DNA from 4 places in the Pseudomonas sp. GW821-FHT01E10 genome. Region 3 is predicted to be linked to each of the others. Evidence: predicted binding sites of a transcription regulator. Region 3 holds the regulator's gene; each other region holds the start of a gene.

Evidence for each region. The regulator FliA, encoded in region 3, starts transcription of late flagellar genes. The targets are predictions, from matches to a motif close to CTAAAGTTTNNNNNNNNNNNGCCGNTAA.
Region 1: flgM (flagellar biosynthesis anti-sigma factor FlgM) is a predicted target of FliA. The motif match lies at 1,252-1,279, and genes of this name have one in related genera.
Region 2: AC07V0_RS13510 (methyl-accepting chemotaxis protein) is a predicted target of FliA. The motif match lies at 1,621-1,648, and genes of this name have one in related genera.
Region 4: AC07V0_RS22175 (flagellar protein MotY) is a predicted target of FliA. The motif match lies at 1,776-1,803, and genes of this name have one in related genera.

What each region holds. Positions count from the first base shown of each region.
Region 1 is NZ_JBWKWT010000021.1:69,604-73,553, forward strand. It holds gene AC07V0_RS25680 (chemotaxis protein CheV) at 1-305, opposite strand, end outside; gene flgA (flagellar basal body P-ring formation chaperone FlgA) at 387-1,148, shown strand; gene flgM (flagellar biosynthesis anti-sigma factor FlgM) at 1,316-1,642, shown strand; gene AC07V0_RS25695 (flagella synthesis protein FlgN) at 1,691-2,158, shown strand; gene AC07V0_RS25700 (flagellar brake protein) at 2,247-2,993, shown strand; gene AC07V0_RS25705 (MFS transporter) at 3,057-3,950, opposite strand, start outside.
Region 2 is NZ_JBWKWT010000006.1:35,026-38,975, forward strand. It holds gene AC07V0_RS13495 (MmcQ/YjbR family DNA-binding protein) at 1-219, shown strand, start outside; gene AC07V0_RS13500 (DUF1294 domain-containing protein) at 226-654, opposite strand; gene AC07V0_RS13505 (undecaprenyl-diphosphate phosphatase) at 651-1,481, opposite strand; gene AC07V0_RS13510 (methyl-accepting chemotaxis protein) at 1,777-3,411, shown strand; gene pnuC (nicotinamide riboside transporter PnuC) at 3,651-3,950, shown strand, end outside.
Region 3 is NZ_JBWKWT010000008.1:133,650-137,599, reverse strand. It holds gene AC07V0_RS16460 (chemotaxis protein CheA) at 1-740, opposite strand, end outside; gene AC07V0_RS16455 (protein phosphatase CheZ) at 778-1,566, opposite strand; gene AC07V0_RS16450 (chemotaxis response regulator CheY) at 1,588-1,959, opposite strand; gene fliA (RNA polymerase sigma factor FliA) at 2,127-2,867, opposite strand; gene fleN (flagellar synthesis regulator FleN) at 2,864-3,694, opposite strand; gene flhF (flagellar biosynthesis GTPase FlhF) at 3,811-3,950, opposite strand, start outside.
Region 4 is NZ_JBWKWT010000014.1:100,676-104,625, reverse strand. It holds gene rnt (ribonuclease T) at 1-666, opposite strand, end outside; gene pyrC (dihydroorotase) at 663-1,709, opposite strand; gene AC07V0_RS22175 (flagellar protein MotY) at 1,867-2,775, shown strand; gene AC07V0_RS22170 (argininosuccinate synthase) at 2,905-3,950, shown strand, end outside.

The DNA.
Region 1 (3,950 bases), on a different contig from region 3:
TGGGTCTTGGTGTTGTACTCCGTGATGATCACGAAGGGATTGCTCTGGTCCAGCAACCGACCGGCACCGGTCGCCATCGCCAGATCCAGGATCGGAATGGTTGCCCCCCGAATATTCGCCACACCGCACACGACAGGACTGGACTTGGGCATCAGGGTCAGCTTGGGGCATTGCAGCACCTCGCGAACCTTGAACACGTTGATCCCATACAGCTGCTGGCCGTCGAGACGGAACAACAACAGCTCAAGGCGATTCTGCCCTACCAGTTGCGTGCGCTGGTTCACCGAATCCATTACACCAGCCATGCCCAGACTCCTACACCAACGCTAAGTGTGTTGCGACGCACATTCATCACGAAACGGCACGGCGCTTGCTTTTTAACTCTTATGAACACAGAACCGACATTTTTCCGACACCTGACATCAACCTGCCGCAGATTGCTCTGCGCGATGTCGGCCGCTTGCCTGTTCAACGCTGGCAGCCCTGCCCTTGCTGATACGGTTACCTTGCCTGACATGCTTATCGGCGTCACCCAGGGCTTTCTTGAATTCACCGTAGAGGACTATCTGGCCACCAGTCAAACGCAAGGTCGCTACGAAATCCAGGTCAACCAGCTCGATCCGCGCCTGCGCATGCCTATGTGCGACAAGGAATTGACAGCCACCCTCGAGAGCCCGGCAAGGCCTCTGGGACGGGTCACGGTCAAGGTTCGCTGCGATGGCGCCTCGCCCTGGACGGTGTTCGTGCCCGCTCAAGTGAAGCTGTTTCGCGACATTGTGACGACCACTCGTCCGCTCAAGCGCACAGGGATTATCGAACCTCAGGACGTAACCCTGCGCGAGCGTGATATCAGCCTGATAAATCAGGGGTTTCTGACTTCCGTCGATCAGGCTATCGGGCAAAAACTTACCCGACCAATGGTCGCCGATCAGATCATTACGCTGGTGCATCTCGAACAGGCGGAAGTGGTTCGCAAGGGCGACCAAGTGGTGATTACCGCCCGCAGTGGTACGCTCAGTGTGCGCATGCCGGGTGAAGCGCTGTCCAACGGCGGCCTGAGGGAACAGATTCGCGTGAAGAACCTTAACTCCCAGCGGGTCATCAAGGCGCAAGTCACAGCGCCCGGCCAGGTGGAAGTGGCCATGTAAGGGCTCTGTGTTTGTGAAGTGATGGCGCACCGCCTGGCGGTTGCCTAAACTGTGCCGCATGCAGGGCATGCGCTGGCGCATGCGAGCTCATTGATAAATGGGCCTAAAGTTTTTCGGGGAATCGCCGAAAACATGGCAAGCGTCCAAATATCCAGAGGTTTTTTGTCATGGTCATCGATTTCAGTCGTTTAAACAGCTCCTCGTCACTTACGGGCAGTACGCGTACCAGCACCGCCAAGGAAACCGCCGAAGCCGGCCAATCCGCGCCGCTGAATACCCCGGCCGAACAGGCCAGTACCACCAAAAGCGGGGAATCGGTACACCTCAGCAATGAGGCTCAACAGTTGCAGAAGGTCACTGACAAGCTGCGTGATCAGCCTGCCGTCGACAACGCCCGCGTGGCCGAGTTGAAAGCAGCGATTGCCGATGGCAGCTATAAAGTCGACAGCAACCGTGTAGCCAGCAAACTGCTCAACTTCGAAGCCCAGCGCTAGGCCACGGCCCGCGCCAGGCTTTTGGACGCTTAAAACCCAAGGCCAGCCATGCACGACACTCAATTACTGCAACTGATCATCGACGACTTCGCCCCGGCGCAACAACTGCTGGAGCTACTGCAAACCGAGTCCCTTGCCTTGCACGGTCGCGACATGCCACTGCTCGAAGAAATTCTGGCGCATAAACAGGCATTGATCATTCTGCTCGAACAGCATGGCCGCAAGCGCAGTGAAATCCTCGCCAGCCTCAACCTGCCAACCAACCGCCAGGGCCTGGAGCAACTCGCCAGCCAGTCGAGCATTGGCGAACGATTGCTGGGACAGAGCGACGTGCTCACCGACCTCCTGGCCCAGTGCCAAGCCGCCAATGTCAACAATGGCCAGTCGATTCTGGTGCAGCAGGCCGCCACGGCCAACCAGCTGAAAATCCTCACCGGCGGCGAGCCGCCAGCGCTCTACGATGCCCGCGGATCAACCTCCAAGCTCGCCAAGCCACGCCCGCTCAGTCAGGCTTAAGCCTTTCAATGAGCACGCCCTATCAAGACACGCAACATGCTGGCAGAATGCCGGCCAGTAGTCATATTTGCCTGGAGATTGATACCCCGTGTCCAATGCCTTAAGCGCGGAAGATGCTCCGCAGCCACCCAAGGTGCTCACCACGCCTTTGGAAATCTCCGGCAACCTGCGTCAGCTGCAAGACAGCCATGACCCGCTGATCATCACGTTCCACGAGCGCAGCCAGCGCTTCCAGAGTTATCTGGTGGACGTCGACCGTGACAGCAACATGATCGCCCTGGACGAAATGATCCCGCGCGACGGCGAACGCTTTCTGCTGGCCGGCGAACCGTTCAAGGTCGAAGGCTTCCACGACGGCGTGCGCATCGCCTGGGAAAGCAATGGCCCGCTGACCATCGACGAGTCCGGCGATGGCCGCTGCTACCGGGGCTCGCTGCCCGATGAGGTGGTTTACCACCAGCGCCGCAATGCTTTCCGCGCTGCGTTGAAGCTGGCACAACTGGTCAATGTCGAGCTGGGAGGCGAGAAACTCAAGTCGCCCCTCGCCGGCAAACTGCTGGACATCTCCGCCACCGGCTGCAAATTGCGCTTCGAAGGCGACATCACCGCCAAGCTGCAATTGGGTCAGGTCTACGACCGCTTCATCGCCGCCCTGCCCTTCGGCAGCATGACGGCACCGGTGGAGCTGCGTTACCTGCACTTTGAAGAAAAGATCAACACCACCTTCGCCGGCGTGCGTTTTCACAACATGAGCGGCCTGGTGCAACGGCAGGTCGAGCGGTTCGTCTATCAGCTTCAGCGTGAAGCGCGGCGCTTTGACAAAGACGACTTCTGATACACCCCGCCAATAAAAAACGGGCAGTCCCTTGCGGGGACTGCCCGTTTTTTTATGCCTTGATCAAGGCCGCGCTTCAGTAAAACTTTGCTCGCGACCTGCGTCCGGGTCTTCTGAATCCGAAACTGGTTCAGGTTCTGGCTCGGCATCCGGATTGACATCAGCCTCCGGGTTGACCGGGTTCTGCATCTGATCCTGCACCACCTGCTCATCGACACGCGGGTCAAGGCAAGCCACCAGTGGCGAACTCGTCATGCTGTCCGGCATGGCCACGTGATGCAGCGGAGCATCGTCCACCTGATGCAGATTGGTGACTGCTTTCGGGCGGATTCGCCACACCAGCACCAATGCAAAAAAACTGAAAAAGGCATACAGCATCTGGCTGCCGAACAACTTCATCAATACCCCTGCCACCAACGGTCCGACACTCGCGCCGACACCGTAAGTCACCAGCAGCATCGCCGTCAGCGACACCCGGCGATCACCCTCGACGTGGTCGTTGGAGAACGCCACCGCCAGCGGGTACAGACAGAATTGCACCAACGAACAGAGGAACCCAGCGATGAACAGCACCTCCAGTTGCACCTGCGGCATGATCGCCAGCGGCAACGCGGCCAGTGCCAGGCTAAACGCAAAACTTCGGATCAATACCGCCCGGTCATAACGATCCGATAGCCATCCCAACGGCCACTGCACCACCAGGCCTGCAAAAATGCAGCTGCCCATGAACAGACCGACCTGCTCGGTGGACAATCCTTGCTGGGAGGCATACAGCGGCGCCAGGCCGTAGAACGAACCGACGATCAATCCCGCCCCCAACACCGTGCTCAGTGACTGCGGCACGCGTTTGATGAAGAAGCGCGGTTCCATCGGCGCCGGGTGCAATGGCGCCGGGTGAATCCGCCGGGTCAGGGCCACCGGCACCAGACACAGGGCGAAACACAGAGCGACCAGCAT
Region 2 (3,950 bases), on a different contig from region 3:
GGCCAGTCCCTGGCCTTCAAGGTCGACAAGGACCTGTTCCTGGGCCATTGCGACCGACCGGGCATTCACCCGGCGCCGTATCTGGTCCGGGCGCAGTGGATCATCATGGACACGCCCTACCCGCTGGGCACCGAAGAGCTGCAAGGCTTGCTGCAACGTTCCCACCAACTGGTGGTGAGCAAGTTGCCCAAGCGCACGCAGATCGGCTTGCTGCTTTAAACAGCTTTAGAACAGCGCGAACAGCTGAGCACCCAAAAACAACTGGTCGATCCAGAACACCTGATGCATCAGCACGATGAGCCAGAACACCAGTTGAAACGAAACCTTGCGGGTTTTGTGCCGAAACACTTGCTGGGCCAGCAAGGCACCCGGCCAACCGCCCGCCAGTTCCACCGCGTGCAAGACGTTCTCCGGCGTGCGCCAGCTGTCGGCGCGGGCCTTGTGCTTGTCGCCCCAGTACAGGAAAAACGCCAGCACGCTGACGATGCCATAGGCGGCCAGGGGAATCACCGACACCCCGCGCAGCCACAGCGACACCGAGCCAAACAACGGCACTGCGCACAGCAAAACGAACACCAGCAATTTCAACCGCAGGTTTTGAATCGCTCCCCCGGACTTGCGCCCGGGGTTGTTGCGTGCGGTGGCGTCGCTCATGGCTTGGCCGCGGTCCAGTCGACCCAACCGAACTGCCAGGTCGCCAGGATCACCAGGCCGAACACGATGCGGTACCAGGCGAACGCCGCGTAGCTGTGGCTGGCGATGAACTTGAGCAGGCCCCGGACGGCGATCATTGCAAAGATAAACGCGGTGACAAAGCCGATGGCGAACACCGGGAAATCAGCCGGAACAAACAGGTGGCGGTATTTGTAGCCCGAGTAAACCGCTGCGCCGACCATGGTTGGCATGGCAAGGAAGAACGAGAATTCGGTGGCCGTCTTGCGCGACAACCCGAACAGCAAACCGCCGATGATCGTCGAACCGGAACGCGAGGTCCCCGGGATCATCGCCAGGCACTGGGCGAAACCGACTTTCAGGGCCTCTTTCCAGGTGATGTCATCGACGCTTTCGGCATGCACGACATGCTGCCGGCGTTCAGCCCACAACATGATAATCCCGCCCACGACCAATGCGCTGGCCACAGTGATCGGGTTGAACAGGTACTTGTGGATCAGGTCGGCGAAAATCACCCCCAATACCACGGCCGGCATGAAGGCGATCAACAGGTTCGCGGTAAAGCGTCGAGCGCTGGGCTGCGTCGGTAAACCGATGATCACGTCGAGGATCTTGCGACGGAACTCCCAGACCACCGCCAGAATCGCGCCGAGCTGAATGATGATGTTGAAGGCCATCGCCCGCTCGCCGCCGAAGTCGAGCAGGTCCGCCACAATGATCTGGTGCCCGGTACTGGAAATGGGCAAGAACTCGGTCAGCCCTTCTATAACGCCTAAAATCAATGCCTGAAAGGCTGTCCAAAGATCCATCATTCCCCCAAGAAGCCATGCCCCCAGGCATGCCCCGTTAATAATTTGTAGAGCGTTATTCGCGATCAGCGTGCGCTGAAACCCCGCGCGCACAAGATCCACACAAAACCGTAAAAATTCCGTGAAAAATCGACTCGGACTCAGGTTTTTCCGCGCGGGGCCGAAATCCTATCAGACAAGCCTCATTTACGCTGCCGCGTAATAAGACCTGAGTCGGATAGGCCCCGATCGGCAACGTGTGGTTGGATGCTGGCGATCGTTTATGACAAGAACAAGAAAACGGAGTAACAGCGTTATGAACAGCTTGCGCAGTGTGTCGATCAGTCGACGCTTGTGGCTTATCTTGATCGTGGCCGTGGTGATGCTGTTGACGTTGGGTGCGTTGATGCTCAAGCAGATCCACGACGACCTCTATCAGGCCAAGGCCCAGAAAACCCAGCACGTGGTGCAGACCGCCAGTGGCATTCTGACCTACTACCACGGCCTGGAAACCGCCGGCACCCTCACCCGCGCCGCCGCGCAACAGCAGGCACTGACCGCCGTGCGGGGTTTGCGCTACGACCAGAATGACTATTTCTGGATCAACGACCTGACGCCGGTCATGGTCATGCACCCGACCAATCCAAAACTTGAAGGCCAGAACCTCTCGACGATCCGCGACCCGGATGGCTTTGCACTGTTCAACGAAATGGCCGCCATCGCCAAGGCCAAGGGCGCAGGCATGGTCAACTATCGCTGGCCGAAACCGGGTGCCAGTGCGCCGGTGGAAAAAACCTCCTACGTCAAACTGTTCGAGCCCTGGGGTTGGGTGATCGGCTCGGGCGTGTACATCGACGACATGCAGGCCGAGTTTAATGCGCAGGTCTGGAAGGCGTCTTTCGTCGGCCTGGTGATTGCCCTGATCATGGCGCTGCTGGTGATCATGATTGCCCGCAGCATCGTGCGCCCGCTGCAGGAAACCGTGAATGCCATGGCCAATATCGCCAGCGGTGAAAGCGACCTGACCCGCAGCCTTGATACCCACGGCCAGGACGAAGTCACGCAACTGGCCCGACACTTCAACGCCTTTACCGCCAAGCTGCGCCTGGTGATCAATCAGTTGCAAGTGTCCGCCGGCGCGCTGGGCCAGTCTTCCAGCGAACTGGGCAACGACGCCGCACAAGCCCAGCAACGCAGCCAGCAGCAGTCCCAGCAAATGGAACTGGTGGCGACCGCGATCAACGAAGTGACCTACGGCGTGCAGGATGTGGCGAAAAACGCCGAGCACGCGGCCAGTGAAATGCGCGATGCCGAATCTCAGGCGCAGCAGGGGCAGATCAATATCGATGGCAGCCTGCAGCAGATCGACAAGCTGTCTTCGACCATCGATCAAGCGGTGGAAGTGATTCGTACGCTGGCCGACGAAAGCACGCAAATCGGCAGTGTCCTGGAAGTGATTCGCTCTATCGCCGAGCAAACCAACCTGCTGGCCCTCAACGCTGCCATCGAAGCCGCCCGGGCCGGTGAGCAAGGTCGAGGGTTCGCGGTGGTCGCCGATGAAGTGCGCCTGCTCGCCCAGCGTACCCAGAAGTCGACGGCAGAAATCCAGTCGATGATCGAACGCCTGCAAAGCCATTCCGAAGCGGCAGTCAAGGTCATTGGCGACAGCAGCCGCGCCTCGCAACTGACCATCGAGCAGGCCGGCCTGGCCGGTGCCAGCCTGAATGCCATCGGCCAGGCCTTGCGCAACCTCAACGGCTTGAATGCCTCGATTGCCAGTGCAACCTTGCAGCAGGCGCATGTGGTGGAAGACATCAATCAGAACGTCACCCAGGCCGCCGGGTTGTCCCACAGCACGGCATTGGCGGCCGAGCAGTCGAGCGTGGCCAGTGTTCATCTCAAGGCATTGAGCGAACAGTTGAACGGGTTGCTCAAGCAGTTTCGCGTCTGATCACTTGTAGCAGCTGGCGCAGCCTGCGTTCGGCTGCGCAGCAGTCGTGAAATCAGGCGACGCCGGTTCCAGATAGACCGTGTGCGCAGAATTTACGACGGCTTCGTCCGAATGCGGCCCACACCGAACGCAGCCTCGCAGGCTCGGCAGCTGCTACACCGGACTGCGCAAGCCGGTTCTACTTGGCCGCGCCTGCCGCTACAATCCTCCCCCCTTTTCGTCTTCCCCAAGGATCCTCCATGTCCGGGCTTGAACTGTTTGCCGCCGCCCTCGGTGTGATTGCCGTCTGGCTGACGGTCAAACAGAACCCCTGGTGCTGGCCGGTCGGTCTGGTCATGGTGCTGCTGTACAGCTGGATCTTTTTCGAGGTGAAGCTGTATTCGGACATGTTGCTGCAAGTGATCTACGCCGCGTTGCAGCTTTACGGCTGGAGGCAGTGGACTCGCGCGGGCGTGACGCATGACGGGCGGCACGTCAGCCTGCTCGATGGCCAATCCGTCGCGCTCGGTCTGGCCGTGGGCGCGGTCGGCAGCCTGCTG
Region 3 (3,950 bases):
AGCAGTGCTTCGAACTCGTCGTCGGTGATGTCGGAGCTGTCGCCGGCGGCTTTCGGAGCAGCCGGAGCAGCAGGCGCAGCGGCTACTGCATCGGCGGCGAACTGGCCTTTGCCGTGCAATTGATCGAGCAACGACTCGAACTCGGCATCGGTGATTTCGTCACTGGCGGCTGCATCGGCGGCAGGCTGCGAAACAGGCTGCGCAGCCGCTACGGGCGCCTCGGCCTGGGCCTTGACGGCGTTCAGCGAGTCCAGCAGTTGTTCGAATTCGTTATCGGTAATGTCGCCCGATTCGCTTTCGGCGACCGGTGCTTCAACCACTTCAGCGACCGGCGCCGGTGCAGCTTCCATTTGCGGCTCGGCCAGACGGGCCAGCGCCGCGAGTAATTCAGGCGTGGCAGCCGTGATCGGGCTGCGTTCGCGGACTTCGCTGAACATGCTGTTCACCGCGTCCAGCGCTTCGAGAACCACGTCCATCAGTTCCGAGTCGACGCGACGCTCACCCTTGCGCAGGATGTCGAACACGTTCTCGGCGATGTGACAGCACTCCACCAGCTCGTTGAGCTGGAGGAAGCCGGCGCCCCCTTTTACAGTGTGAAAACCGCGAAAAATTGCATTGAGCAAGTCCGCATCATCAGGTCGGCTTTCCAGCTCGACCAGCTGCTCGGACAGTTGCTCTAGAATCTCGCCGGCCTCAACCAGGAAATCCTGAAGGATCTCTTCATCGGCGCCGAAGCTCATTAAGGGGGTGCTCCTACAGGTCTAAAAACCCAGAAAACTAAAATCCAAGACTGGATAACAAATCGTCCACATCGTCCTGACCGGACACAACGTCTTCTCTTTTATCGGCATGAATCTGCGGACCTTCACCCTGAGAGAGATGTTTTTGTGGATCTTTTTCAGCAAGCATCGCCTCACGGTCGTGTTCGATACCCGCAAAGCGGTCTACGTGACTGGCCATGAGCACGAGCTTGAGCAGATTGCTTTCAACTTCGGTGACCAATTGGGTCACACGCTTGATCACCTGACCGGTGAGGTCCTGGTAATCCTGGGCCAGCAGAATGTCGTTGAGGTTGCTCGACACGACGCGGTTGTCTTCACTGCTGCGTGTCAGGAAACCATCGACCCGCCGGGCCAGTTCGCGGAACTCTTCAGCCCCGACTTCGCGACGCATGAACCGTCCCCAATCCGTGCTCAGCGCCTGGGCTTCATCGCTCAGGCTGTTGATCAGCGGCGTGGCGTTTTCCACCAGGTCCATGGTGCGGTTGGCCGCGGCCTCGGTCAGCTTGACCACATAGGACAGGCGCTCGGTGGCATCCGTGATCTGAGACACTTCCTCGGCTTGCGGCATGTGCGGGTCAATCTGGAAATTGACGATCGCGCTATGCAGCTCGCGGGTGAGCTTGCCCACTTCCTGATACAGGCCGCGGTCACGGGTCTGGTTGAGCTCATGGATCAGTTGCACAGCGTCGCCAAACTTGCCTTTTTCAAGGCTGTCGACCAGTTCGACCGCGTGTTTTTTCAGGGTCGACTCAAAATCGCCCTGTGAAGATTCGTTATGCTCCATAGCTCCCCCGTGCGCAGTACATCAGCCGATGCGTTCGAAAATCTTCTCGATTTTTTCTTTCAACGCCTGGGCTGTGAAGGGTTTGACCACATAGCCGTTAACACCGGCCTGGGCCGCTTCGATGATTTGCTCGCGCTTGGCTTCGGCGGTCACCATCAGCACCGGCAGGTGCTTGAGCCTTTCATCGGCGCGCACCGCACGAAGCAGGTCGATGCCGGTCATACCGGGCATGTTCCAGTCGGTAACCAGAAAATCGAAGTTACCGCTTTGCAGCATCGGCAACCCGGTCAGCCCGTCATCGGCTTCGGCGGTGTTGGTGAACCCAAGGTCACGCAACAGGTTTTTTATGATCCGCCGCATCGTTGAGAAGTCATCAACGATGAGGATTTTCATGTTCTTGTCCAATTCGACCTCCAAGCAGTCTTAAACGCGCCCAGCACCTGGACGCGCCATTTCAATCAATCCGGCAAAGCACTCAATGACTGTCTGGAGCACAACAGATCGAGACCGGTACGGTTCAACACCACACCAGCTCCATTCGCAGTGTCCCCACACTGCCTTCAGCGCGCTCGCCACTCCCCCAAACGCCCCCGCAAACGGGCCGCGCACTGGCTGTGTAACTGGCTGACCCGCGACTCGCTGACCCCCAGGACCTCACCGATTTCCTTGAGATTCAACTCTTCGTCGTAGTACAGCGCCAACACCAGTCGCTCACGCTCCGGCAAATTGGCAATCGCGTCCGCCAGCGCCGCCTGGAAGCGTTCATCTTCCAGATCGCGTGACGGCTCGAGATGAGCACTCGCGCCATCCTCATGCAGCCCTTCGTGTTCGCCGTCCTGCAACAGATCGTCGAAACTGAATAACCGGCTGCCCAGGGTGTCGTTCAAAATCCCGTAATAATCGTCGAGACTCAATTGGAGTTCGGCCGCAACTTCGTGATCTTTAGCGTCACGGCCGGTTTTAGCTTCAATCGAGCGAATCGCGTCGCTGACCATGCGGGTATTGCGGTGGACCGAACGTGGCGCCCAGTCCCCCTTGCGCACTTCATCGAGCATCGCGCCGCGGATTCGAATGCCCGCGTACGTCTCGAAACTCGCGCCTTTGCTGGCGTCGTATTTGGTTGATACTTCAAGCAGGCCGATCATCCCGGCCTGGATCAGGTCTTCGACCTGGACACTGGCCGGCAGACGCGCCAGCAAGTGGTAGGCAATGCGTTTGACCAGTGGCGCGTAACGCTCGATCAGCTCGTACTGCGCGTCACGTGCCGACTGCTTGTAGAGGTTGTAACCGCTGGCTGTCATAGCACGGGTCCTGCAGTTTGTTGCACGAGGCGCTCGACGAAAAACTCCAGATGTCCACGAGGGTTGGCCGGCAGTGGCCAGGTATCGACTTTCTGCGCAATGGCCTTGAACGCCAGGGCGCACTTGGAACGCGGAAAGGCTTCATACACCGCGCGTTGCTTCTGCACGGCCTTGCGTACGCTTTCGTCGTAAGGCACTGCGCCGACGTATTGTAAGGCGACGTCGAGGAAGCGATCCGTGACCTTGGTCAACTTGGCGAACAGGTTGCGGCCTTCCTGCGGGCTCTGCGCCATGTTGGCCAGGACGCGGAAGCGGTTCATGCCGTAGTCGCGGTTAAGCAGTTTGATCAGCGCGTAGGCGTCGGTGATCGAGGTCGGTTCGTCGCACACCACCAGCAAGACTTCCTGCGCGGCGCGCACGAAGCTGACTACCGAGTCACCAATGCCCGCAGCGGTGTCGATCACCAATACGTCGAGGTTGTCGCCGATATCACTGAACGCCTGGATCAGGCCGGCATGCTGGGCCGGGCTCAGATGAACCATGCTCTGGGTGCCGGAGGCGGCCGGGACGATGCGGATACCGCCAGGCCCTTGCAACAGCACGTCGCGCAGCTCACAGCGGCCTTCGATCACGTCGGCCAGCGTGCGTTTGGGTGTCAGTCCCAACAGAACGTCGACGTTCGCCAGCCCCAGATCGGCATCCAGCAGCATGACGCGCCGGCCGAGCTCAGCTAGAGCCAGGGACAAGTTCACTGACACGTTAGTCTTCCCGACGCCACCTTTGCCGCCGGTCACCGCGATCACCTGTACGGGATGCATGCTGCCCATGTTATTTCTTTACCTTGTCTTACTTAGACGGAGGCCACATTACTGGCTGCGCGTTCACCATCGGAACAATGCATGGCAGACCATCGATGTAGGTACAAAAAATGTTCATTAACACCTCAGCCAACCTGCTTGGTCGGGCTGTGGTAAATATCAGCGAACATGTCAGCCATGGCTTCTTCGCTGGGTTCTTCCTGCATTTGTACGCTAACGGCGCGGCTGACCAACTGATGACGACGTGGCAGATGCAAATCATCCG
Region 4 (3,950 bases), on a different contig from region 3:
GTCTTCCCAGCCGCCCATCTGTTTCCAGCGATTGACGATGCCGCAGAACAGCTCAGCAGTCTTCTCGGTGTCGTAGCGAGCCGAATGAGCCTCACGACCGTCGAAGTCGATGTCCGCTGCCTGACAGGCCTTGGCCAGTACGGTTTGACCGTAGGCAAGACCGGCGAGGGTCGCGGTGTCGAAGCTGGAGAACGGGTGAAACGGGTTGCGTTTCATGTCCAGGCGCGCGACTGCCGCGTTGAGGAAACCCAGGTCGAAGCTGCTGTTGTGACCGACCAGAATCGCCCGTTTGCAACCGTTGGCTTTCAGGGCCTTGCGAATGCCACGGAAGATATCGGTCAGCGCCGCTTCTTCACTCACTGCCATGCGCAACGGGTGATCGAGTTTGATCCCGGTGAATTCCAGGGCTGCTGCTTCGATGTTGGCGCCTTCGAATGGCTCGACCCGGAAGAAGTAGGTGTGATCGGGGTACACGAACCCTTTTTCATCCATGGCGATAGTGGTTGCAGCAATTTCCAGCAGGGCGTCGGTGGCCGAGTTGAAGCCACCGGTTTCTACGTCGACGACAACCGGCAGGTAACCACGGAATCTGGCAGCCATTGGATGACGAGGACCACCTCCACCGCCTTGACCGTCCTGTTCGTCGTCGAAATGGTCTTCACTCACGCGTGTTCCTCCAGCAGGCGCCAGCGCAGTTTTTCACCGGCGCGCAGCGGGATAACGGTCAGCTCGCCAAATGGCAGGCTGGTTGGGGCGGTCCACTCTTCGCGGACCAGGGTGATGCGATCGGTGTTCGCCGGCAGACCGTAGAAACGCGGGCCATTGAGGCTGGCGAAGGCTTCGAGCTTGTCCAGCGCATTACGCTGTTCGAAGGCTTCGGCATACATCTCGATCGCGGCATAAGCGGTGTAGCAACCGGCACAGCCGCAAGCCGCTTCTTTGGCGTGCTGGGCATGGGGGGCCGAGTCGGTGCCGAGGAAGAACTTGTCGCTGCCGCTGGTGGCGGCGTCGAGCAGGGCTTCCTGGTGGGTATTGCGCTTGAGGATCGGCAGGCAATAGAAGTGCGGCCGAATCCCACCCACCAGCATGTGGTTGCGGTTGTACAGCAGGTGATGCGCGGTGATGGTGGCGCCAACGTTGGCCGAAGCCGCGTTGACGAACTGCACGGCATCGGCGGTGGTGATGTGTTCGAACACCACTTTGAGCGTTGGGAAACGCTCGACCACGCGACGCATGTGCTCATCGATGAAGATTTTTTCCCGATCGAAAACGTCGATATCGCCACGGGTGACTTCACCGTGAACCAGCAAGGGCATCCCGACTTCGGCCATGGCCTCCAGTGCAGGGAAAATCTTGTCGATGCTGGTGACGCCAGAGTCCGAATTGGTGGTCGCGCCTGCCGGGTACAGCTTGGCGGCGTGAATGAAACCGCTGGCCTTGGCCTCACGAATTTCTTCGGGCTGGGTGCGGTCGGTCAGGTACAGAACCATCAGCGGTTCGAAACGGCTGCCGGCCGGACGTGCGGCGAGAATCCGCTGGCGATAGCCATCGGCTTCAGCAGCGTTGCGCACCGGAGGTACCAGGTTGGGCATGATGATGGCGCGACCAAAGGTGCGCGCGACATCCGCGACGGTATTGGTCAACACGGCACCATCGCGAAGATGAATGTGCCAGTCGTCGGGACGCAGCAGGGTCAGGCGGTCGGACATGAGGGAATTCCAGGCGGGTCAAACTCAGGGGAATGCTACCGGAAAAGACTCTTCCAGGCACTCGCTATCAAGTTTTACGACAAGCTTCCGATACCCAACAGGCAGGCCGTGAATATGTGTGTCTGTCTTTTTGTCGTAGAAGCCAGTGGAGCCTCCCGTGCGCCAGCGTTATTTAGCCTTGCTCAGTGTGTTTGCCAGCCTTCCCGCGATGGCGCTCACTTTCCAGACTCGCCTGGAGAGCATCGAGTGGACGGTCGAAGGCGACAAGTTCGAATGCCGCCTGACTCAACCGATCACCGATTTCGGTTCGGGTGAGTTTGTGCGGCGCGCCGGAGAGCAGGCGACATTTCGACTGAAGGCCTACAACTCAATGATCGGTGGGGGTTCCGCCACCTTGCTGGCGGCGGCTGCGCCATGGCAGCCGGGGCGTGGCGACATTAACCTGGGCTCGGTGAGAATCGGTAGTGGCAACGTGCTGTTCAACAGTTCGCAAGTGCAGGCCGGGCGCCTGATCAGCGGGCTGATGGAGGGGCGCAGCCCGGTCGTACGACACTCATCGGGCGACGGTCGGGTGTCTGAAGTGCGTCTGCTGCCGGTCAAGTTCAGCAAGGCCTATGGTGACTATCAGGGTTGCGTCGCCAAGCTGTTGCCACAGAATTTCGAGCAAGTGAAGCAATCCGAGGTCGGCTTTCCGGGGGAGGGTATCGATCTCGATGCCAGGGCCAAGGCCCAGTTGCAGGTCATGCTGGAGTTCATGAAGGCCGATCCGACGGTCAACCACATTGAACTCGATGGCCATTCCGACAATAGCGGTAACCGGCTGACCAACCGTGAACTGTCACGACGCCGGGCGCTGGCGGTGATGGATTTCTTCAAGGCCAATGGTGTGCAGGAATCGCAGATCACCCTGCGTTTTCACGGTGAGCGCTATCCGCTGGCGCCCAACAACAATGCCGCCAACCGGGCGAAGAACCGCCGGGTTGCCGTACGTCTCGAGCGGGTCGCACCGACCGAGAAACCTGCGCCTCAAGCCACCGCCGCCGCGAGCAGCGCGACGACCTCCTGAACCTGCTGAATTCGTCGCTCGCTCGACATAATCTGTCGCTTCGTCGTCATAAGCTGTCGCGCCTCTGTAAATTATCCTGCATGAGCGGTAGACTTGACAGCTTTCCGTAGAACCCCGTGGAGTGATGGCATGGCGGACGTAAACAAGGTCGTTCTGGCGTATTCCGGCGGCCTGGACACTTCGGTGATCCTCAAGTGGCTGCAGGATACATATAACTGTGAAGTAGTGACCTTCACCGCTGACCTGGGTCAGGGCGAAGAGGTCGAACCGGCCCGCGCCAAGGCACAGGCCATGGGCGTAAAAGAAATCTATATCGACGATCTGCGCGAAGAATTCGTGCGTGATTTCGTGTTCCCGATGTTCCGCGCCAACACCGTTTACGAAGGCGAGTACCTGCTGGGTACTTCCATCGCTCGTCCGTTGATCGCCAAACGCCTGATCGAAATCGCCAACGAAACCGGTGCTGACGCCATTTCCCACGGCGCGACCGGCAAAGGCAACGACCAGGTTCGTTTCGAACTGGGCGCCTACGCCTTGAAGCCAGGCGTGAAAGTGATCGCTCCATGGCGCGAATGGGACCTGCTGTCCCGTGAGAAGCTGATGGACTACGCCGAGAAGCACGCGATTCCGATCGAGCGTCACGGCAAGAAAAAATCCCCATACTCGATGGATGCCAACCTGCTGCACATCTCCTATGAGGGCGGCGTGCTGGAAGACACCTGGACCGAGCACGAAGAAGACATGTGGCGCTGGACCGTCTCCCCGGAGAAAGCTCCCGACAAACCGCAGTACCTGGAACTGACCTACCGCAACGGCGACATCGTTGCACTGGACGGTGTCGAAATGACCCCGGCCACCGTGCTGGCGACTTTGAACCGTATCGGTGGCGAACATGGTATCGGCCGTCTGGACATCGTCGAAAACCGCTATGTGGGCATGAAGTCCCGTGGCTGCTACGAGACGCCTGGCGGCACCATCATGCTGCGCGCTCACCGTGCGATCGAATCGATCACCCTGGACCGCGAAGTGGCTCACCTCAAAGACGAGCTGATGCCTAAATACGCCAGTCTGATCTACACCGGCTACTGGTGGAGCCCAGAGCGTCTGATGCTGCAACAGATGATCGATGCTTCCCAGGCCCACGTGAACGGCGTAGTGCGCCTGAAACTGTACAA